DNA from 2 places in the Cryobacterium sp. Sr8 genome. Region 1 is predicted to be linked to the other one. Evidence: predicted binding sites of a transcription regulator. Region 1 holds the regulator's gene; the other holds the start of a gene.
The links. Region 1 encodes HspR, which represses chaperone genes until heat shock. Its sites were predicted from a motif close to AAGTTGAGTCNNNNNGACTCAACTT; they were not measured.
Positions count from the first base shown of each region.

Region 2: E3T54_RS01250 (ATP-dependent Clp protease ATP-binding subunit) is a predicted target of HspR. The motif match lies at 6,970-6,994, and genes of this name have one in related genera.

Region 1 covers NZ_SOHO01000049.1:79,223-91,069, forward strand. The annotation lists gene E3T54_RS10660 (ATP-dependent Clp protease ATP-binding subunit) at 1-438, opposite strand, end outside; gene E3T54_RS10665 (DEAD/DEAH box helicase) at 581-3,937, shown strand; gene E3T54_RS10670 (histidine phosphatase family protein) at 4,021-4,632, shown strand; gene E3T54_RS10675 (class I SAM-dependent methyltransferase) at 4,662-5,798, opposite strand; gene E3T54_RS10680 (heat shock protein transcriptional repressor HspR) at 5,927-6,343, opposite strand; gene E3T54_RS10685 (DnaJ C-terminal domain-containing protein) at 6,346-7,344, opposite strand; gene E3T54_RS10690 (nucleotide exchange factor GrpE) at 7,337-7,951, opposite strand; gene dnaK (molecular chaperone DnaK) at 7,951-9,816, opposite strand; gene E3T54_RS10700 (hypothetical protein) at 10,058-10,588, shown strand; gene E3T54_RS10705 (MFS transporter) at 10,732-11,847, shown strand, end outside.
Region 2 covers NZ_SOHO01000011.1:25,119-36,965, reverse strand. The annotation lists gene E3T54_RS01280 (thioredoxin domain-containing protein) at 1-294, opposite strand, end outside; gene E3T54_RS01275 (GntR family transcriptional regulator) at 363-1,139, shown strand; gene E3T54_RS01270 (ferric reductase-like transmembrane domain-containing protein) at 1,187-2,194, shown strand; gene E3T54_RS01265 (hypothetical protein) at 2,464-3,357, shown strand; gene E3T54_RS17640 (sortase domain-bontaining protein) at 3,341-4,021, shown strand; gene E3T54_RS01250 (ATP-dependent Clp protease ATP-binding subunit) at 4,362-6,950, opposite strand; gene E3T54_RS01245 (hypothetical protein) at 7,127-7,387, opposite strand; gene E3T54_RS01240 (1-phosphofructokinase family hexose kinase) at 7,552-8,532, shown strand; gene E3T54_RS01235 (ATP-binding domain-containing protein) at 8,529-10,757, opposite strand; gene E3T54_RS01230 (glycosyltransferase) at 10,868-11,847, shown strand, end outside.

The DNA of each region.
Region 1 (11,847 bases):
GCCCTCGCCGCCGCCGGCGCCCATCAGGGTGTGCAGCTCGTCGACGAAGGTGATGATCTCCCCCTCCGCGTCGTTGATCTCCTTGAGCACGGCCTTCAGCCGCTCCTCGAACTCACCGCGGTACTTCGCGCCGGCGACGAGCGCGGCCAGGTCGAGGGAGACGAGCTGCTTGCCCTTGAGCGAATCGGCGACGTCGCCGGCTACGATGCGCTGGGCCAGCCCCTCCACGACGGCGGTCTTGCCCACGCCGGGTTCCCCGATGAGCACCGGGTTGTTCTTCGTGCGGCGGGTGAGAACCTGGCTCACCCGGCGAATCTCGGCATCGCGGCCGATCACCGGGTCGAGCTTGCCCGTGCGGGCGATTTCGGTGAGGTTGACCCCGTAGAGCTCCAGGGCGCTCTTCGCTTCCTCCTGGGGCGGCTGCTGTCCGGCTTGCATCGCGAGGGTCTCCTTCAAAGTTGAGTCTGATTGGCTCAGGTTTATCGAGGTTGGGCGATTCCCGCTAGGGCGGACTCTCTCCAGGCCTCCCAGCCGCGCGTGAGAGACTGGACGTCGACTTACGTACGGATTTCCTCCCACTATGGCCCATACCCTCAGCTCGCACGAGATTGCCCTGCTCGTCGGCAGCCAGGCCTTCTCCCGCGGCGAGCGCTACGTGCGCAACGGACACGTGCAAAAACAAACCTGGTTCGGTTCCGGCACCCAGCTCTTCGGACAGGTGCGGGGCACTCGCCCCGAGCCCTATTCGGTGACCGTGTCGTTCACGGTGAACGCCGCCGGGCAGGCCAGCCGGGCCACGGGCGTGTGCACCTGCCCGGTCAAGCGCAACTGCAAGCATGTCGCCGCCCTGCTCCTGGCCAGCCGGGATTCCCCGGCGGACGGCCCCGATGCCCCGATTCAAGAACGCCGGATGCCGGCCTTCGAGCCCGGGGCCCGGCCTGCCGCGCCCAGGGCGCCCTCGCAGCAGGGCGTCTCGGCCGTCCGCGCCAAGCTCGCCCTGCAATTCGAGCTGCTCGCCCCGATCAGCACCGGCTGGTACGCGGCCGGGCGCACGCGTCCGGCGCGGCGCCTGGGCATCCGCCCGATGGTGATGGGCAGCGGCGGCTCCTGGCTCCGCGGCGGCCTGACCTGGGACAACCTGCTCTACTCCCTCGACTCGCTCGATGCCACCCACGTGTCGATCCTGACCTCCCTGCGCGCGCTGTATGCGGCGGGCCGGGGCTACCGCGCCCCGGCCGACAACTGGTTGCACCTCGACGACGCCGGGAACGAGGACCTCTGGGAGATCCTCGACACGGCCCAGGGCGCCCGGATGCCGCTGGTCTACGCCAACCCGGCGCAGGATCCGGTGGTGCTCTCGTCTGCTCCGGCCACCCTGGCGGTCGACATCAGTCGCGGCGAAGCCGGGCTCGCGCTCACGCCGACCGTCACGCTCGCCGGCCGGCGCCTCGATCGGCAGCACCTCGGTTTCCTCGGCGATCCGGCGCACGGGCTGTTCGCCTGGGACGGGCCCGGCGGCGAAGCGGCCCCGGGCGGCGATGTCCGGCTCACCCTCGCGCAGCTCTCCCACCCGGTCAGCGCCCAACTGCGCGCCCTCGCCGAGAGCGCGGACCGTCTGGTGCGTTCGAACGACGAGGATGCCTTCCTCGCCCAGGTCTACCCGTTCCTGCGGCGGCAGGGCGCGGTGACCAGCCGCGACGGGTCGTTCGACCTGCCCGACATCCCTCGCCCCGTGCTGGCGCTGGCGATCACGCACTCCGACGAGACCGCGGCCGGCCCGCGGATCGGCGTGCGCTGGGACTGGCGCTACCTGGCCCCGGGCGACTCGCCCGCGGCGGTGTCCGGTTCCCGGCGCCCCCTGTGGCCGTGGCCGGGCGACACGGCCTTCCGCGACGAGGGTCGTGAGGCGGATATCCTGAACGCGCTGGGCCCCGCGCTCGCCCGGTTCCCGACCATCGCGCCCCAGCACCGCGGCGCGCCCCGGCTGAACGCGTCGGCGGGCCTCGCCGGAGGCGCGATGATCGCGTTCCTGGACGCGGTGCCCGAGTTCACCCGGTCCGGCGACGTGGTCGTAGAGGTGATCGGCGACGCCCCCGACTACCGCGCCGCGGAGCAGCCGCCGGTGATCAGCCTGGCCACGACAGACCGGGCCGACAGCCGCGACTGGTTCGACCTGGCCGTGACGGTGAGCATCGACGGCGAGAGCATCCCCTTCGACGCGCTCTTCCGGGCCCTCGCCGCCGACCGGGACGTGATGATCCTGCGCAGCGGCACGTACTTCAGCCTCGACCGGCCCGAGCTGCACCAGCTCCGGCGCCTGATCGAGGAGGCGCGCGCGCTGCAGGAGCCGGGCTCGGCCGCGCTCGGAATCAGCCGGTTCCAGGTGGACCTCTGGGACGAGCTGCAGGCGCTCGGCGTGGTGGCCGCCCAGGCGGCCGCCTGGCGCGAGACGATGGCCGGCCTGGCCGCGACGGTGTCGACGGATGCGACGGCGCTGCCCGAATGCCCCCTGCCGAGCGGCATCCAGGCCACGCTGCGCGGCTACCAGCAGGCCGGCTACGACTGGCTGAGCTTCCTCTACGACCACCAGCTGGGCGGCATCCTCGCCGACGACATGGGGCTCGGCAAGACGCTGCAGGCGATCGCCCTGATCGCCCGGGCGCGCGAGCAGGGCGCCGGGCGGGACGAGCCGGGTGCCCGACCCCCGTTCCTGGTCGTCGCGCCGACCAGCGTGGTGCCGAACTGGTCCGTCGAGTGCGCCAGGTTCGCGCCGGGGCTCACCGTGGCGACGATCACCCAAACGGCCCGCAAGCGGGGTACCGTCCTGGCGGACGTGATCGCCGGCGCGGATGTCGTGATCACCTCGTACACGCTCTTTCGGCTGGACTTCGAGGAGTACAACGCCCGGGAGTGGGCCGGCCTGCTGCTCGACGAGGCGCAGTTCGTCAAGAACCACCAGTCCCGCGCGCACCAGTGCGCCCGCCGCCTGTCGACGCCGTTCAAGCTGGCGATCACCGGCACGCCGCTCGAAAACAACCTGATGGAGTTTTGGTCGTTGCTCTCGATCACCGCGCCGGGTCTGTTCCCGAGCCCGAGCCGGTTCGCCGAGTACTACCGGAAACCGATCGAGAAGGAGTCCGACGGCGACCGGCTGGACCAGTTGCGCCGGCGCATCCGCCCGTTCATGCTGCGCCGCACGAAGGACGAGGTGGCCCGGGACCTGCCGGCCAAGCAGGAGCAGGTGCTCGAGCTCGAACTGCACCCGAAGCACCGCAAGGTCTACGAGACGCACCTGCAGCGGGAGCGGCAGAAGGTGCTCGGGCTGATCGGCGACCTGGGCGCGAACCGGTTCGAGATCTTCCGGTCGCTGACCATGCTGCGCCAGCTCAGCCTCGACGCCAGCCTCTACGACCCGGCCTACGAGGGAATCCCCTCGACCAAGCTCGACGCCCTGCTCGAACTGCTCGCCGACACCGTGGCCGAGGGGCACCGCACCCTCATCTTCAGCCAGTTCACCCAGTACCTCGGCAAGGCCAGGGACCGCCTGGACGCCGCCGGGATCTCTTACGCCTACCTCGACGGCAAGACGCGCAACCGGGCGCGGGTGATCGCAGACTTCAAGGAGGGCGACGCCTCGGTCTTCCTGATCAGCCTCAAGGCGGGCGGGTTCGGCCTCAACCTGACCGAGGCGGACTACGTCATCCTGCTCGACCCCTGGTGGAACCCGGCGACCGAGGCGCAGGCCGTCGACCGCGTGCACCGGATCGGCCAGAGCAAGAACGTCATGGTCTACCGGCTGGTCTCCAGGGACACGATCGAGGAGAAGGTGATGGCGCTCAAGGCCGCCAAGGCCCGGCTGTTCGACAGCGTGATGACGACCGGCGCCGCCCACGGCACCGCGCTCTCGACCGCCGACATCCGCGAGCTCCTGGCCTGAGGGCGGGGCGCGCCGGTTCCGGCGGGCTTGCCGAGCCGCCGCACGCGGAGCGTCCGCCCAGCCGGCCACGGCAGAATGGTCGGGTGAGCCCCACCACGACCTTCGCCCTGATCCGCCACGGCCAGACCGCCTGGAACGCCCAGCAGCGCATCCAGGGCGCGACCGATATCCCGCTCAACGACACCGGCCGGGGGCAGGCGACGGATGCCGTCACGGCCCTGTCCGGTTACGACTGGGACTTCCTCGTCTCCTCGCCGCTCTCCCGCGCGGCCGAGACGGCCGACCTCATCGCCGCGGGGCTCGAGCTCGACGTCACCCGGCGCATCCCGGGCCTCGTCGAGCGCGACTACGGCCCGGCCGAGGGGCTCCGCGCGGGCGACGAACTCGAGGCGCTCCGGTTTCCGGGCGGCTTCCACGGCGCGGAGAGCGAGTCCGACGTCGCCGAACGCGCAATCGACAGCCTGGAGTTGCTCGCCCGGGAACACCCCGGGGCGCGCATCATCATCGTCACCCACGGCACGCTCATCCGGCTCGCCCTCACGAAGGCGTTCGCCCGGGACGTGGACACCATCGACAATGCCGCGCTCACCCTCGTGCGCCACCACGCCGACGCCTGGCACCTCGACCTCCTGAACGGAATCCCCCTCTCCTCCCCCCGCGAAACCGCAGTTGTGCGCGTTAAAACGCCCGAATAACGCGCACAACTGCGGTTTCGCGGGGTGAGTTAGCGGGTTGAGACGGTGACGGTGAATTTGGCGTTGCGAGCGACCTGGTGCGTCGGGCCGACGATGCGGGTGAGCGCGGGGCGGTAGCCGAGGTGGGTGTTCCAGACGGTCCACAGCTCCCCGCCGGGCCGGAGCACGCGCGCGGCATCCTCGAAGAGCTTCAGCGCGATCCCGGCGTGCACCGACGAGCCGATGTGGAAGGGCGGGTTCAGCACAATCAGCTCGGCCGAGGCATCCGGTCGGCTGCCGAGCGCGTCGTCCCGCACGACACGCACCCGTTCGGTCACGCCGTTGGCCTCCATGGTGGCCCGGGCGGATGCGACGGCCGCGGCCGACTGGTCGGTGGCGATCAGCCGCAGCCCGGGGCGGCGCCGGGCCAGGGCTGCCGCGAGCACGCCGGTGCCGCAGCCGAGGTCGATGGCCGACCCGGCATCCGGCTTCATCCGGTCGAGGAACTCCAGCAGGAATCGCGTGCCGATGTCGATCGTAGTGCCCGCGAAGGCCGCCCCGTGCGCGCAGACTGTGAGCGACAGCCCGGGGGCCAGGTCGTCGTGCCGCGCCACCCGCGGCCAGGCCGGCGCGTCGGTCACCGGCAACGGCGCCGAGGCGATCAGCACCCGGGACTTCTGCCGGGCCGGCGAGACCCGCAGTTCGCCGAAGTGGCGGCCCAGGACCTCGTTCATGGCGATGGTCATGTGTTTGATCCGCCCGCCCGCGAACACGCGCACGTGCGGCGACGCGAACCGGCGCACGGCGTCGGCCAGCTCGTCGAGCGCCGACAGGCTGCGCGGCAATTGCAGCAGCACGACCCGAGCCCCGGCCAGGAGTTCCTCGCCCAGCGGCAGCGAGCGGTAGGCCTCCGCCAACCCGGACTCGGCCGCGTTGCGGGCGAGCGCCTGCTCACCGGAGAGTCCGTCCTGGTGGGTCCGGATGCCCCGCGCGCCGTGCAGCGCCGCCGCACCGAGCGTGAGCGCCCCGTAATGGTCCTCGAGCACGACCACCTCTCCGGGCCCCGCAGCCGCCAGGTCCGCGGCCGCCTCATCGAGGATCAGCCGGTCGCTCGCGTCGACGGCGAAGAGGTTCTCGGCCTCGACATCCGGGTGGCGCCGGAGGCGGTCGAAGGAGAAGTCGGGCATCCCCTCAGGGTAGCCGGGCCAAGGTAGCCGGGACGCTGGGGCGCCCTCCCCGCGGCCGCCAGGTTTGACCTGCGGACAACGAACCTTCGCGAGCGAAGTGAAGGTGCGTTGTCCGCAACTCAGCGCTGTCAGCGAGGTTCGAGCGGCCGCCAGATGACCACCTGGTTCGAGCGGCGGAGGCGCGTTCCGGCCCGCATCGAGGTGACCTCACCGGCCGAGCCGGCCGCGAAAACGCGGCGGCCCGGGCGGTTGAGCATCTCATCGGCCAGGGCCGATTCGAGTTCACGCAGCCGGGACTCGAGTCCACGCACGTGGTCTTCGAGCTCGAGAATGCGCCGGATGCCTTCCAGGCTCACCCCCTGGGCGCCCAGCTGGGCGACCTCCCGCAGCCTGGCCACGTCCCGCACGGAGTAGCGGCGGGACTTCCCGGGCGTGCGCCCCGGGCTGACGAGCCCGAGGCGATCGTATTGGCGCAGGGTTTGCGGGTGCATGCCCGCAAGCTCCGCCGCCATCGAAATCACGAAGACCCGGGTGTTCTCGTCCATGGTCAGCCCTTCGCCCTCGCCAGGAGGTCCTCGCGCGGGTTTTCCCTGGGCAGGGCCTCGGCGAACGCCTCGAGCTTCTCCTGGGCGTCATTCGAGAGGTGCGACGGAACGGCCACCTGCACGACCGCGAGGAGGTCACCGACGCCCTTGGGCGTGGTCACCCCGCGCCCCTTGACCCGGAGCACCCGGCCGCTGGGCGTGCCGGGGGCGACGCGCAGCTTGACCGGGGGGCCGCCGAGGGTGGGCACCTCGATCGTGGCGCCGAGGGTCGCCTCGACAAACGTGATCGGCACGGTGACGCGCAGGTTGAGTCCTTCGCGCTCGAAGACCGGGTGCTTGCGCACCGTGATCGTGAGCACGATGTCGCCCGGCTCGCCACCGTCGGGGCTCGGCTGCCCCTTGCCGCGCAGTTTGATCTTCTGGCCGTCGGCCACGCCCGCGGGAATCTTGACCTTGATCGGCCGGCCATCCTGCGTCTGCAGCGTGATCTGGTCGCCGTGGACGGCGGTGATGAAGTCGATGGTGGCCGTGGCGACCACGTCATGGCCCCTGCTCGGCCCACCGTAGCCGCGGAAGCCGCCGCTGGAGGTGCCGAACTGGCCGCCGCCGCGTCCGAAGACGCCGCCGAGCACGTCGTCGAACCCGCCCTGCTGGAAGCTGTAGCCCTGCTGGCGCCCCCCGCCACCGCCGCCGAACATGCCGCCGAAGACGTCCTCGAACCCGCCGGCCTGTCCGCCGCCGCCCGGGGCGGTGAAGCGTGCTCCACCGCCCATGGCGCGCACGGCGTCGTACTCCTTGCGCTGTTCAGCGTCGCCGATGACGGCATGCGCCTCGCTGAGTTCCTTGAACTTGGCCTCGGCCGCCGCATTGCCCGGATTCGCATCCGGATGGTACTTGCGGGCGAGCTTCCGGTAAGCCTTCTTCAGCTCGGCCGGCGAGACGTCCTTGGAGACGCCAAGGACCTTGTAGAAATCCTTATCGAACCAGTCCTGGCTAGCCATCGCTCGGTACCTGAACGACGACCTTCGCCACGCGCAACAGGCTCGAGCCGAGGTAGTACCCGGTTTCGACGACGTCGCCGACGGTTTCCGTCTGGACGTCCGGGCTGGGCTGCTGGAAGATCGCCTCGTGCATGGACGGATCGAACGGATCCCCGACCGTGCCGAACGGCTTCAGGCCCAGGCGCTCGACGCTCGCCCGGAGCTTGGCCGCGATCGTGGCGAACGCGGTGTCGCCCGCCAGGTCTCCGTGCCTCTCGGCGCGACCGAGGTCGTCGAGCACGGGAATGAGAACCTTGACGACCTCGCCGGTGATGCGCTCGCGTTCCACCTCGCGGTTCGCCTCGGTGCGCTTGCGGTAGTTGGCGTACTCCGCGGTCACGCGCTTGAGGTCGGCGAGGTGCTCGCTCGACGGTTCGGCGATCTCGCGCTCCGCGGCATCCAGGATGTCCTGGACCGTGAGTTCGTCCTCTTCGATCCCGTCGGCCGGGGCCGCCGAGGCGGCACCCTCAGGCGCCACCTCGGCCTCGATGATCTCCTCGACGGTCTCCTCGGTGGTCTCCTCGGCGGAGGCCGGCTCGTCCTCCGGACGCTTGTTGTCGTCTGCCATTACTTCTTCGCTTCGTCCTCGTCGTCGACAACCTCGGCGTCGACAACGTCTTCGTCGGAGTTCTCCGGGGCGGGCTGTTCGGCGCCGGACTCAGGAGCGGCCGAAGCATCCGCCTGGCTCTTCGCGTAGATGGCCTCACCAATCTTGCCCTGGCTCTCGTTGAGCTTGTCGAACGCCGCCTTCACGGCGTCGTCGTCATCGCCGACGAGCGCTGACTTGAGCGCGTCGACATCGCCCTGCACCTCGGACTTGACGTCCTCGGGCAGCTTGTCCTCGTTCTCCTTGATCAGCTTCTCGATCGAGTACGCGAGCTGCTCGGCGGTGTTGCGGGTCTCGGCGGCCTCGCGGCGGCGCTTGTCCTCCGCGGCGTGCTCCTCGCCCTCGCGCACCATGCGCTCGATGTCTTCCTTCGCCAGTGCGGTGCCGCCGGTGATGGTCATCGACTGCTCCTTGCCGGTGCCCTTGTCCTTGGCGGACACGTGCACGATCCCGTTGGCATCGAGGTCGAAGGTGACCTCGACCTGCGGGATGCCGCGCGGGGCCGGCGCGATGCCGGTCAGCTCGAAGGTGCCCAGGTTCTTGTTGTCGCGGGTGAACTCGCGCTCGCCCTGGAAGACCTGGATCGCCACGGACGGCTGGTTGTCGTCGGCCGTGGTGAACGTCTCGCTGCGCTTGGTCGGGATCGCCGTGTTGCGCTCGATCAGGCGCGTCATGATGCCGCCCTTGGTCTCGATGCCGAGGCTCAGCGGGGTGACGTCGATGAGCAGGACGTCCTTGCGCTCGCCCTTCAGCACGCCGGCCTGCAGGGCGGCGCCCACGGCGACGACCTCGTCCGGGTTGACACCCTTGTTCGGGTCCTTGCCGCCGGTCTCGGCCTTGACGAGCTCGTAGACGGCGGGCATGCGGGTCGATCCACCGACGAGCACGACGTGGGCGATGTCGCCCACCTTGACGCCGGCCTCGCGGATGACGTCCTGGAACGGCTTCTTCGTGCGGTCGAGCAGGTCCTCGGTCATCTTCTCGAACTGGGCGCGGGTGAGCGTCTCGTCGAGGTTGGCGGGGCCGTTCTCGGTGAGGGAGAGGTAGGGCAGCTGGATGCTCGTCGACATGCTGCTCGAGAGTTCCTTCTTGGCCTGCTCTGCGGCTTCCTTGAGACGCTGCTTGGCAATCTTGTCCTTCGAGACGTCGACGCCGGTAGTCTCCTTGAACTTCTTGATCAGGTGGTCGACGATGCGCTGGTCCCAGTCGTCGCCGCCGAGGCGGTTGTCGCCGGCGGTCGAGCGCACCTGGATGGTCGAGAACTCGTCGTCCTTGCCCACCTCGAGCAGCGAGACGTCGAACGTTCCGCCACCGAGGTCGAAGACCAGGATGAGCTCGTCTTCCTTGCCCTTGTCGAGGCCGTAGGCCAGCGCCGCGGCGGTCGGCTCGTTGATGATGCGGAGCACGTTGAGCCCGGAGACCTCGCCGGCCTCCTTGGTGGCCTGGCGCTCGGCGTCGTTGAAGTAGGCGGGGACCGTGATGACGGCATCCGTCACGGTGTCGCCCAGGTACGCCTCGGCGTCGCGCTTGAGCTTGGCCAGGATGCGCGCGGAAACTTCCTGCGGCGTGTACTTCTTGTCGTCGACGGCGACGGTCCAGTCGGTGCCCATGTGGCGCTTGACCGAGGCGATGGTGCGGTCGACGTTGGTGACGGCCTGGCGCTTGGCGGTCTCACCGACCAGCACCTCACCGTCCTTCGTGAAGGCGACCACCGAGGGGGTCGTGCGGAATCCTTCGGCGTTTGCGATGACGGTGGGTTCTCCACCCTCGAGGACGGCCACCACAGAGTTGGTGGTTCCGAGGTCGATGCCTACTGCACGAGCCATGTGTGCGTTCTCCTTCAAAGTAATTGTTGCTCAACCCGATTGCACGAACTTGAGCGTTGCAGACTCAAGTGTGACGCGGAACGAAATGAGTGTCAAGCCGCGTGCCTGAAAGTTGAGTGTGAACGACTCAACTTCGTCATGACGGGCGCACCCTGGCTCAATCGTTATCCTGATCGCGGGTCACGGAGCCCCCGTGACCGATAGTTTGTGGCCAACGGGCACCGTCAGCGGGGGGAACCACATGCACATTCGACACGGAAGCCTGATCGCCGGCGCGCTCATCCTCTGCCTGACCGGCTGCGCGACAGCACAAACGGATGCCGTTGGCCCGGCGACCTCCATCCCACCGGCAACGCCAACGTCGAGCCCGGCGACGCCCGCGGCAAGCGCGACGTGCGACACCGTGCTGGCCGACGCCGAGTACGCCTCGCTGGCCACAGACGGAATGGATCTCGCGGCAGACACGTCCGCCCTCGGCCCAGCCATGCAGGCGATGATTGACGACGGCGGCCTGGCCTGCGTCTGGGAAAAGTCGGAGGGCGACGTGCGGGTGTGGTTCGCGCAGGTCGACCTGGATGCGCCGGGCTGGGACGCGAAGCGCGCGGAACTGCTCGCCGCCGGATACACGGAAGGCGACGCCCCGTTCACCGGCACGCTGACCGCGCCGAAGGACTACGACCCCAACTACACGCCGGCCCTCTACCACCGCGACGGCGTGCTGTATTTCGCGAGTTATCCGGAGTTCCTTGGCTCGGTGCTGGCCCTGCAGTAATCAGCGGGTTGAGCGCTCACTCGGGCTCATACCCGGGCCTGAGTTGGATGGACGCCGGGTCCCGTGCGACGCCCGGGAGGTGTTCGCCGAACTCGTCGCCGAGCTTTATCACTGATCGGCGACCCAGCCACTAGCCTGATCGCATGACCGAGCCACTTGTCATCGCCGACAACGACGCCAACCCCGTGCCCGAGCGGGGACACGTGGTTGCCTGGGCCTTCTGGGACTGGGGATCCGCCGCCTTCAACGCGGTCGTCACCACCTTCGTGTTCACCGTCTACATCACCGGTTCGGCCTTCGGCGACAAGGACGTGATCTCGGCGCAGCTCGGCTGGGCGCTGGCGATCGCCGGGTTCCTGATCGCCGTGCTGGCCCCCGTCACCGGGCAGCGCTCCGATACGTCGGGCCGGCGCAAGTTCTGGCTCGGCGTGAACACGTTCATCGTCGTCGCCCTGACGGCGGCCATGTTCTTCGTCGAGGCATCGCCCGCCTTCCTGCTGCTCGGGCTGTTCCTCGTCGCGGCCGGAAACGTGTTCTTCGAGTTCGCCGGGGTCAATTACAACGCCATGCTCGCCCAGGTCTCGACCCCGCGCACGATCGGCAAGGTGAGCGGCTTCGGCTGGGGAATGGGCTACCTCGGCGGCATCGTGCTGCTGCTCATCGTCTACTTCGGCTTCATCAAGCCCGAGGTGGGCTTGTTTGGCGTGACCAGCGAGAACGGGCTGGCCGTGCGCGTCACGATGCTCATCTCCGCCGCCTGGTTCGGGCTTTTCGCCCTCCCGGTGCTGCTCCGGGTGCCCGAATACCGCACGCCGCCGGCCGCCCGGCGCGACCGGGTCGGGTTCTTCCGGTCCTACGCGGTGCTCGGCCACGACATTGCGCGGCTCTGGCGGACCAGCCGGCAGACCGTGTATTTCCTCATTGCCAGCGCCGTCTTCCGCGACGGACTGGCCGGGGTGTTCACCTTCGGAGGCGTGCTCGCGGCATCCGTCTTCGGCTTCTCACCCGGCGAGGTCATCATCTTCGCGATCGCCGCAAACGTCGTGGCCGGTATCGCGACCATCATCTCCGGGTCGCTCGACGACCGGCTCGGCTCGAAACCGATCATCGTGACTGCCCTCGTCGGCCTGATTATCTGCGGCGGACTCGTGTTCTTCCTGCACGACGGGGGGCAGATCGTGTTCTGGACGGCCGGCCTTGCGCTCACCCTCTTCGTCGGACCGGCGCAGTCGGCGAGCCGCACGTTCCTCGCCCGGCTC
Region 2 (11,847 bases), on a different contig from region 1:
CACGGCGCAGAAGGGGCATCGATAGTCCGAGTACTCCACGATGACGACGGGTGCATCGGTGGCCCCGAGCGCGGTCGGATCACCCTCGATCCGACGCGCCATGTCGATCAGCGGTTCGTCCGAGCCCTGCCCACTCGCGTCGCTCGCGGCCGGATCCGTCCCCGCCGTGCCGGACTGCGCCGCGAAGCCGACTCCGACCACGACCGCCAACCCGACAACTGCGAGGATGAGGTAGATGAGACCACGTCGCCGGGACCTGCCTGATGGCGTGCGCTTCGGTTGCTCAGACTCCATGGCTTGCGCCTTCCGGTTGATCGACGGGACTATTACAATGTATATACATTTCACCGGAAAGGACAACCGTGTCAGGACATCGTGAGGCTGCTGCCAGGCTCCTCGCCGGCGACGGCGCGCACGACGCCGGCCCCCGGCCGCCGCTCTGGCGAAGGATCAGCGCCGATCTCGCGGCTCGCGTTGCCGAGGGCGAGTACGGCGACGGCTTTCCGGGCGAAGTCGAACTCGCCCAGACCTACGGCGTCAGCCGCGGCACGATCCGGAACGCCCTCCGACCCTTGCGGGAGACAGGGTCGGTCACCGCCCAACGCGGCAGGAAGCCTCGGGTGGTGATGGGTGGGCACGGGAGTGCCTTCGGACCCGTCTCCAGCCTGTTCGCGTCGGTGCAGGCATCCGGAATGACCCAGCGGAGCATTGTGCTTGCGCGCCGGGTCGTCACCGATCCGACCACCGCCGCGCTCCTGAGCCTGCCGCCGACGGAGGAGTTGCTCTTCTTGTCGCGTTTGCGACTCGCCGACGAGCAGCCGCTCGCGGTCGACAACGTGTGGCTCCCGGCCCGGCGGGTCGCTGCCCTGCTCGAGGTCGACTTCGCCGACACCGCGCTGTACAAGGAACTGCGGGAACGCTGTGGCATCACGCTGGACGGCGGCCAGGAAGAGCTTCGCGCGGACACCGCGACGGCAGTGGACGCCGAACGCCTCGGCTGCGCCGTCGGCGCCCCGATGTTTCGGATCCAGAGGATCGGCTACCACCAGGGAACTGCGATCGAACTGCGCTGCAGCCATATCCTGGGCGACCGATATGCCGTGACGGCCACCTTCGGCGACGGAGTGCCCGCCGCCTGACCCGCCTCGGCGCCCGCCTGGAACGAGCGGGCGTAGTCTGCGAAGAAATGACCGAGAAAAGCGCCGCTCGTTTCGCTCCGGTGACGCACACCAGCGATTCGATCCCGCACGCCACCACCTATCGGCGGCGCCTGCGTCGGATCGATTCCCTGGAGGGCCTGGCCTGGTTCTCGGTCGCTGTCGTACTGGCCCTCTTCCTGGCGGATGGCGGCGTGTCGTACTTCACGAACCTCCGCGACATCCCGACCGGAGCGGGCATCGTCGCGGGCCTCGTGGCCGGCGATCTCCTTCTCATCATGCTTCTCCTTGCGGCTCGCCTCCCGGTCATCGATCGGGCGATCGGCTATGACCGGGCGCTCGCGGCCCATCGCCGACTCGGCAAACCGGTGCTCTACCTGGTGCTCGCGCACACGGTCCTGCTCCTCCTCGGCTACCGCCTGGCCCTGGGACAGGATCCGGTGACCCAGGCCATCGCCATGGTCACCACCATGCAGGACATGCCGCAGGCCTTCATCGCCCTGGCCCTCTTCGTGCTCGTGGTCACGACATCGCTCGTGATCGTGCGCCACCGACTGCCGTACTTTGGCTGGTACTCCGTGCACCTGCTGGCCTATGCGGCCGTGCTGCTCGCTCTCCCCCATCAGTTCGCGCAGGGGGAACGCTGTGCGCGGGTCCGGCTAGTCCGCGGGATCGGCGACGGCACCGGGATGTTCGGCGGCCAGCTGATCCAAGGCATCAATCCCGCCGGCAAGGTATCCCGCCCAGCTCGGGCCGGTGCGTCCGGGCGCGCCGGTCTCCGCCGCCCAGCGGGCACGGATGTCCGCGAGGACCAGCCGGCTGCCGGATTCATCGTCCGGCACAATGGGCAGGCGTCGGATGGCCCGTCGCACCTCGGCCAGGGCCGCCGCCATCCCCTCGTAGTACTTCGTGGCGGGCACCGGCGCCCCCCTGGAGAGAGAACAAAGCGACTGGCCGCCAGTAGTGGCGGACAGTCGCTCGAGCGCCTCGCTTTCGCGGGCGCGGATGGATGCGTTGAGCATCCTCTTACTTCTTAGTTGCAGGTGCAGCGCTGGGCGGGCGGAACGTCAGCCATGACGCTGGCGACGTGCTCGCCGCATCCGGCCCAGGTGATTTTGGCGCAAACATTGCAACGGACGGGACTGCACATAGGTTTCTCCTTCAGTGGTCTAACGGTCGAGACAAGCATACCCCCCGGGGTATCAAATAGCCAGCGACACGGCCGGCCTGGCTCGGCAACGGGCCGCTGCGTGCTAGCGTCGAGGCCTACCTTAGGAGTGCTGTGCTAACAGCTTCGTCGATCCCTGTGCGTGCACGCACCCCCCTCCTGTCCTCGCTGGCGAGGGCCTCCGTCCTGGTCGCGGCGCTTGCCATCGCTGTCGTGGGCCTCACCCTCGCTCCTTCGGAGAAAGCGTCCGCGCAGGACTTCGCCCAGTGCGACAGCGTCCACAACACCCCGGGCCTGGAACTCATCTGCGACGTGACCGTGGAGAACAACCTGAACCTGACCACCGGGGTGGAGAGCTCCACTGTCACGACCACGGTGTGCGAAGGGGCCAATGGGGCGTCCAAGTGCGGCCCTGCCTCAACCGAGTCCTTCGACACACTCACCAGCAACGTCAGCCAGTGCAACTACGCCCTGAACGGCGGCGGCGGCAACCTGGATTGCACCGTGACCGTGGTCAACAACATCACCGGTGCGGCTGAGAAGGACCAGGCTCCGACCGGCGCAACGGTCAACCAGTGTGTCGGCTCCGCAACCGGCGGCGGCACGGCGATGATCTGCGACCCGTTCCCGGCCGCAACATCCAGCGCGACGATCACGCAGTGCAACGATTCCGCAATCGGCGGCGGCGGCGCGACCGGCGTCATCTGCACCGTGCACCCGTCAACCCAGAGCGCGCTGCTCCCGGTCACGATCAACCAGTGCAACAACTCGGCCAACGGCGGCGGAGCCAGCGTCACCTGCGATGCGACGCTGACGAACAACTTCCTCAGCGGGGCAGCGACTCCCGAGGAGACCACTCCGGTCGCGCCGCTGAAGAACACCCTGCACGACTCCCTGACGGACGGATTCGGCCTGCCCGGCACCAACGGCAGCCAGGGAACGTTCCTCCTCGGAGGCGGCGTCCTCATGCTGCTCGCCGGCGGCCTGCTGACCGCAGCGTTCGCTACCCGCAAGGCTGGCGCCCGTCGCTAGAAAAGCCCTGCTCGTCGGCACGGCGGCGCTGCTCTGTGCAGTAGCCGTCGGCTGGCTTGGCTTCAGCCTGGCGGACACGGATGCGGGGACTCCCGCCCCCGTCCGCCGGACCCCCGTCGCGGCGGCGCCCTCGGCGTCGCCCACGGGGTCGCCCACGGCAGCCCCTGCCGCCGACCTCGTCATCGCCTCCTCGGCGCCTCTGCGACTCCGCGTCCCCGTCATCGGAGTGGACGGCGCCGTGTCGGAGTATTCCCAGCAGATGATCGACGACCGCGGGGGCTTCGATCCGCCCGAGCTGTCGACCATCTCGTGGGACACGACCATCACCGGCGGGACCGCGGGAACGGACTCGATCAACACGGTCTACCTGTACGGACATTCCTGGGTCGACGAGGCCGTCTTCAACGGCATCAGAGTAATGAAGGCCGGAGACGTTGCGGGCATCGACACCGCCAACGGCACCCTGTGTTACGTCACGCAGAAGACACTCACGCTCAACAAGGCGGAGTACAAGAACAACGACGAGATGACGGATGCGATCCCCAACCGCCTGGTGCTCGTCAGCTGCTACCGACCCGTCGGCTACGATCCGAATTCCGCCACAATGGAGAACGTCGTGGCCGTGCTGCAACTCGACCAGGCCGCGACCAGCTCCGGCTGCTGATCCTGCTCGAACCGGCCCGTAGAGCAATCTCGATACCCCATGGGGTATAGTCGGCTTTGACAGCTTGACGAAAGGAACATCGGATGTGCCGAGCAGTGACGTGTAAGAAGTGTGGCAAGACGACCTGGGCGGGCTGCGGTCAGCATGTCGACCAGGTCATGCGAGGCGTGTCCAGCGCGCAGAAGTGCCGCGGGCACGAGAATGACCCCGCGCCTGCCGGAAACTTCTTCACCCGGCTGTTCTCCCGCTGAGTCCTGCGGCCGCCACGGCGGCCCGGATCAACCAAAGCCGGGAACATACCGTCACGGTATGTTCCCGGCTTCTTGTTTTCCCTCGCGGTCTACGCCGCCAGGGGCATCCGTTCCGTGCCCGCGTCGATGCGCAGCGAGTCACCGTCGACGGAGACCGTGACCTGCCCGCCCTCCCGCAGCTCGGAGGCGACCAGGAGATCGGCGATCCGGTCGTCCAGCTCGCGCTGGATCACCCGGCGCAGGGGCCGGGCCCCGTACTCCGGTTCGTAGCCGCGGTCGGCGATCCAGCCGACCGCATCATCGCTCACCGTGAGGCCGATGCCCTGGGACTGCAGGCGCGACTCGGTCTGTCCCAGCAGGAGCCGCACGATCCGGTGCAACTGTTCCCGGTCGAGCTTGCGGAAGAGGACGATCTCATCGATCCGGTTGAGGAACTCCGGGCGCATGGCCTCGCGGAGCTTGCCCATGACCCGGTCGCGCAGCGCCTTCTCAGAACCGAAACCGTTCCCGGCTCCGTCGGTTTCCGTGGTGAAACCGAGGGCGCCGCTCCGACTCGCGAGGAACTCCGACCCGATGTTCGAGGTCATGATGACCACCGTGTTGCGGAAGTCCACCGTGCGCCCCTGCCCATCGGTCAGGCGCCCGTCATCGAGCACCTGCAGCAGCAGGTTGAACACGTCGGGGTGCGCCTTTTCCACTTCGTCGAGCAACACGACCGAGTACGGGTTGCGCCGCACGCGTTCGGTGAGCTGCCCGGCCTCGTCGTAGCCGACGTACCCGGGTGGAGCCCCGACGAGCCGGCTCACGGTGTGCCGTTCGCCGAATTCGCTCATATCGAAGCGCAGCATCGCATTCTCGTCGCCGAACAACGATTCGGCCAGGGCCTTGGCGAGCTCGGTCTTGCCGACGCCGGTCGGTCCGAGGAACAGGAAGCTTCCGACGGGCCTGCGGGCGTCTCCCATGCCGGTGCGGTTGCGCCGCACGGCCTTGGCGATCACCGTCACCGCGTCATCCTGACCGATGACCCGCTCGTGCAGGTCGTCTTCCAGCCGGCCCAGGCGTTCGCGGTCGCCCGCGGTGAGCCGGCTGGCCGGGATGCCCGTGGCCCGGGCGATGATCTCGGCGATCTGCGCGTCTCCGACGACCGCCGGTCCAATCCCGGTCGGTGGCGCCTGGGAGTCCGAGGCATCCGCGACAGGTGCCGACTCGGCGGACGCGATCTTCCCCTGGACGCCCTCCATTTCGTCGCGCAGCCGCGACGCCTCTTCATAGTGCTCCGCAGCGACGGCTGCGCTCTTGGCTGTCTCGAGGGCCGCGAGTTGCTCGCGCAACGCGGCCGGATCGACGCGCACGCCCCGCTTCAGCCGCAGGCGCGCGCCGGCCTGGTCGATGAGGTCGATGGCCTTGTCCGGCAGGAAGCGGTCGGTGATGTAGCGCGCCGACATCTCGACCGCGGCACGGATCGCCTCGGCGGTGTACAGAACACCGTGGTGCTGCTCGTAACGGCCCTGCAGCCCGGCGAGGATCTGCACGGCATCCTCGATGCTCGGCTCCCCCACCCGTACCGGCTGGAAGCGTCGTTCCAGCGCCGGGTCCTTCTCGACCTTGCGGTATTCCTTCAGGGTGGTGGCCCCGACCACGTGCAGTTCTCCGCGGGCCAGGCGCGGCTTCAGGATGTTGCCGGCATCCATGCCGCCCTCGCCGGCGCCGCCGGCACCGACGACGGTGTGCAGTTCGTCGATGAACACGATGAGTTCGTCCGTGCGAGCGCTGATCTCATCCATCAGGCCGGTCAGGCGTTCTTCGAAATCGCCGCGGTAGCGGGTACCGGCGACCATGGCGGCAAGGTCGAGCGCGATCACACGCTTTCCCCGCAGCTGTTCGGGGACCTGGCCGTCGACGATCGCCTGCGCGAGGCCTTCGACGATGGCGGTCTTGCCCACGCCGGCCTCGCCGATCAGCACCGGGTTGTTCTTGGTGCGCCGCGAGAGGATCTCGATGGTCTGCTCAATCTCGTCCGAGCGGCCGATCACCGGGTCGAGTTCGCCCGCGCGGGCCCGCGCGGTGAGGTCCGTGCCGTAGCTGTCGAGCATCGGCGTGTCGGAGTTCTCGGATGCCGCCGGCCGGCTCGTGACCGTGTCACCCGCCTGGTCCTCGCCCGCGCCGGCCTGCAGCGATTCCGGCGTCACCCCGGCGGCGGCCAGGACCTGCCCCGCGGGCGCATCCTGGTTCACGACGAATGCGTAGAACAGGTGCTCGGGGTCGATGTAGGTCGAGCCGAAGGCGCGCGCGACCTGGTGGGCATCAAGCAGTGCGCGCTGGGCCGAGTGCGTGAGCGACGGCGCGGCCGCCGACCGCTGGGCCGACGTTTCCGGCAGACGCTGCTCGACAGCCTTCGCTATGGCCGCGGGGTCCGCCCCGGTGCGCCGGATGGCGTCGGAGGCGGGCGTCTGCGGGGCCATGACCCTGAGGATGTGCAGGGCGTCGACGTCGGGGTGGCCGTGGTCGATCGCGAATTGGGCGGCCTGGGCGAGCACCTCGTGCGTGCGGCGGCTGAGCAGCCGGGTGATGTCGATGGGACGCCCGGCCTGAGCCGCGCGCTGACCCTGAAGGTAGCGGGCGATGAATTCGTCGAACGAACCCTCGCCTGACCCTGCCGGACCGAAGAATATGGGCATCTGACCTCCTGGGACGTGAAACTTGAGTTGCCTTGACTCAAGTTAACGTCGCAGGCGGCGTTTCATTCCCGACGCACAATCTTCCGGAACCCGGGACGTGGCTGGACCGGCGGGCCCAGCAAATGAGAAATCGCCCCCGAGCATCCTCGGGGGCGACTTCGCTCATGCTGCGGCGCCTAGGCGATCACCGCTTCGTTCATGCGTGCTCTCATCCCCTGCGCGAGAGTCTCCGCGGCTCGCGTGAACGAGGAGAAGTAGGTCCTTTCCCGCCACCGGTCGAGGCTCATCACCTCGAAAAAGGCTCCAACTTGCCGGATGAAGCCGAGAATCGCCGCAGGAGTCTGCTCCGCAACGCCCTGGGCGCTCACGCGCCATTCGGTCGGGGAGATCTCCACGATTTCAAGATCAGATCCGTTCGCAAAAACATTGCCATCCATGACGCCTCCGGTTTGTTGGTGAAATCAAGTACACAAGATGCCGATGAGGCGAACAAGGGGCTTGACGATGGCGTCACGATCCCCCAAGGTGAGATTTGCTCGCACACTGATGGGGCGCTGGACTCGCGATCCCGGAGCCCTCGAAACGGATGGAGGACCCGGTCATGGCTGCATCCTGGCCCACGTCGATGCGGCCGATCCTCACCGTCACCGTGAACCCGGCCCTCGACGTCAGCACCTCCATCGACGAGGTGACCAACGACCAGAAGCTGCGCTGCGGCCCGACCCGACTCGACCCGGGCGGCGGCGGGGTCAACGTGGCCCGGGTGGTGCAGCGGCTCGGCGGGCAGGCGCTCGCGGTCTATGCCGTGGGCGGTCCCACCGGGGAGGCCTACCGCCAGCTGATCGAAGCCGAACGAGTGCCGGCGGTGGCGGTGCCGATAGCCGGGAGCACGCGAGAGAGCTTCACGGTGGACGAGTCGTCCACGGACAAGCAGTATCGCTTCGTGCTGCAGGGGCCCGAGCTGAGTGAAGCCGAGTGGCGTGCCTGCCTGGCGGCCGTCGAGGAGGCGATCCCGGCGGCCGGGTACGTGGTCGCCAGCGGCAGCCTCCCGCCGGGGGTTCCCCACGATTTCTACGCGCGGGTGGCCAGCCTGGCTCGCGCACGCGATGCGCGATGCCTGCTGGATGCCTCCGGTCCGGCGCTGGCCGAAGCCCTCGCGGAAGGAGTGTTCCTGGTCAAACCCAGCCGGCGGGAACTGGCTGAGCACATGGGTGCGCCGCTCGACTCCGAGCAGAGCCAGGTCGAGGCGGCTTCCGCCCTCGTCGCCCAGGGTTCGGCGGAATTCGTCGCCCTCTCGCTGGGTGCGGCGGGAGCCGTGCTCGCCTCGTCAACCGGGATCCTCCGTCTCCCCGTGCCGCGCGTGCGCGTGCGGAGCACCGTGGGGGCCGGCGACAGTTTCGTCGGCGCGTTCGTGCTGCGGATGGCGCAGGGTCATGAGCCGGAGTCGGCCTTCCGCTCTGCCGTTGCCGCCGGAACGGCCACCACGATGACGCCGGGAACCGAACTGTGCCACCGGGACGACGTCGAACGCCTGGAAGCGGAACTCGCTGCCCTGGCGGATCGGACGGCCCAGTCGGTCTAGAAACCGGCCGGCAGCGGCCCGTCGGAGACCAGGTACAGGCGTTGCGTTGACCGGGTCATCGCCACGTACAGGGCGCCGGCGCCGCGCTCGGATGCCGCGACGATGGCCGTCGGATCGACCACGATCACCGCATCGAACTCGAGCCCCTTGGCGTCCCGCGGGGTGAGCAGCGCGATGTCGCGCGTGAGGCCGGCCGGCCCGCGGCCCACCAGGCCGTCGAATTCGGCGGCCAGCGCTTCGTGCAGGGCATCGATGGCGGCGTCGACGACGATCACGGCGAGGGTCCCGCCGGCCTCGAGGGCGCGGTCGCGACGGATGGCCTCGGCGACATCCGTCACCGTCTCCACCGGCCATTCGCTCGCGCGCACCGCGCGGGACGGCGTGATCGGCAAGTCGTGCGCCATCGCCACGGTCTCGGCGACCTGGGCGATCTGGCTCGGGGTCCGGTAGTTCACGGTGAGCTCCTCGAGACGCCAGCGGTCGGCTTCGAGCGACGACTGCAGGACGGGTCTGAGCGCGTCCTTCCAGCTGCCGGCCGACGCCGCCGACGCCGCCTGGGCGATGTCGCCGACGATCGTGAACGACCGGAGCGGACCGCGGCGCAAGACAAGCCGCCACTGCATCGGAGAGAGCTCCTGGGCTTCGTCGATCACGACATGGCCGTAGGTCCAGCTGCGGTCCAGCGCGGCGCGTTCCGCCGTCGTCGCCCGGTCGCCCAGTTCGGCGAAGTTGTCGGCGAGCGCCTTCGCGTTGACGAGCCCCTTCACCTTCATATTCGAGATGGCCAGTTCGGCGTTCTCGATGTCGCGCGCCCGCTGTTCCTTTTGCGCTCGCTTCGCGGCCGCGTCGACGACGTTGTACTCGCCGAGATACTCGGCCGCCTCGTCGAGCAGGGGGATGTCGGCGATCGTGAACTCGGCGTCGCGGGGGCGTTGCAGGAGCGCGCGCTGCTCGGGCTTCCAGCGCGGGGTCAGCTGGGCGAGCCACTGCGGGCGTGCGTACAGGTCCTGCAGCAGCTTCTCCGGCGTGAGCGGCAGCCAGGCCGTGTTCAGGGCCACCCGCACGTCGTCGGCCAGGCGGAGGTCCTCGCGCAGCATGGGCAGGTCTGTGTCGTCCATCGACCGGCCCTGCGCCTGCAGCTGCGCGAGCCACTCGCGAGAGAGGGCGTTCAGCGCGCTCTTCACGAAGGCGACGCGGGCTTCGTTGTGCGGCTTGCCGCCCACCCGGGCGCGATGGATGGCGTTCTCGATCAGCTGCGGCTGCAGGGTCAGCCGGTCGCCGTTGACGATGAGCTGCTGCGGGGCTGCGGGCACACGCTGGCGGGATCTCACCGCGCGGGCGATGAGATCCGCCATGAAGGTCTGGCCCTTGAGTGCGGCCACGGCCGGGGCGTCCTCGCGGGTCGCCTCGACGCCGGGGTAGAGCTGGCCGACCGAGGCCAGTACCACGCCGGTTTCGCCCAGCGACGGCAGGACGGCCTCGATGTACTGCAGGAAGGACGGGGACGGGCCGACGATGAGCACACCGGAGTTCTTCAGACGATCGCGGTGCGTGTAGAGCAGGTACGCCGCGCGGTGCAGGGCCACGGCTGTCTTGCCGGTGCCGGGCCCCCCTTGCACGACGAGGACACCCTTGAGGTCGGAGCGGATGATCCGGTCCTGCTCGGCCTGGATGGTGGAGACGATGTCGGACATGTGCCCGGTGCGCTGCGCGGTCAGGGCGGCGAGCAGGGCACCCTCGCCCTGGTGGTGCGAGGGCGCATCGTGCTCCAGCAGCTCGGCGTCGAGGATCTCGTCTTCGATCCGGATGATCCGGCGCCCCTTGGACAGCAGGTGGCGGCGGGCCCGTGCCCCGAGCGGCGTCGCGGCGGTGGCCTGGTAGAACGCGCTCGCCTGCGGCACGCGCCAGTCTAGGAGCAGGGGGCTCAGGTCTTCGTCGCGCAGGCCGACCCGTCCGATGTAGCGGTAGACCGGTTCGCCGCTCTCGTCGGGTGCGGTCTCCAGCCGGCCGAAGGCGAGGCGGTCGTCCACCTCGCGCAGCTGCACGATCCGGTCTTCATACAGGCGGGCGAACGTGTCGCGCTCGGAACGAGACTGGTGGTTGCCGCCGACATTGAGCATGCGCACGGCCGTGAGCTGCTGCTCGGCCTCACGCTGCAACGCGTCCAGCCGCGCGTACAGCGTCGCGACATAGTCCTGTTCCCGCTGCAGTTCCTGGTCGACCACTCACACACCCCTTCAAATCCAACCTTTGAGTTTACTCGCCTTCGCGCCGAACCCCGGACAGCCCCTCTGCGGGCCGGGTGATTCACACCCCCATCGGTTAAGATTCCCGGGTGCTCCACTCCCCCGCTCCCTTGCGCATCGCACTCGTCAGCCTGCACACCTCGCCGGCCGCCGAGCCCGGCTCGGGCGATGCCGGCGGCATGAATGTCGTCGTGCGCCACCAGGCCGAGGCGATGGCGTCGCTGGGTCACACCGTCGACATCCTCACCCGCCGTTCGTCGTTCGAGGCGCCGGGCGACCAGCAGCTCACGCCCGGGGTCACGCTGCGCTTCCTCGACGCGGGACCGGCCGAACCGGTGGCCAAGGGCGACCATGAGGCGTTCATCGATGAGTTCCGGATACGCATGGCCGCGCTGGGACCGTACGACCTCATCCACTCGCACCACTGGTTCTCGGGCATGGCGGCGCTCCCCCTCGCCCGCCAATTCGGGATTCCGCATGTGCAGAGCTTTCACAGCATTGCCGCCGACGAGTCGACGCCGCTGTCCTGGGGCGAACGCGCGGAATCCGCGGGGCGCATGATGGGTGAGGTCTGGCTGGCCCGGGAGTCGGATGCCGTCGTGGCGATCAGCGACGCGGAGGCAGCGACCGTCGTGGAACGCCTCGGCGGCGAAGCGGATCGCATCGCGGTCGTGCCGCCCGGGGTGGACGGCACGCTGTTCACTCCGGCAGTCGAACCGCCGCACGGCCGCGGCTACGCCGTCGTCGCCGCGCGCCTGCAACCGTTGAAGGGCCTTGACCTCGCGATCGAAGCGATCGCGGCCGTGCCGGAGCCTCTCCGGCCCGAACTCGTCATCGCCGGCGACGCCTCGTCCGATTTCGACGGCTACGTGGAGGAGCTCCGGGCGCTCGCCGCCGGCCGCGGGATCGGGGCCGGGGTGCGCTTCGTCGGCCCGCAGCCCCGCACCGACCTGGCCGCGCTGCTGCGCGGCGCCCGCGTGGTGCTCATCCCCTCGCACTCTGAGACGTTCGGGCTCGTTGCCCTGGAAGGCGCGGCGAGTGGCGTGCCCGTCGTCGCCGCGGCATCCGG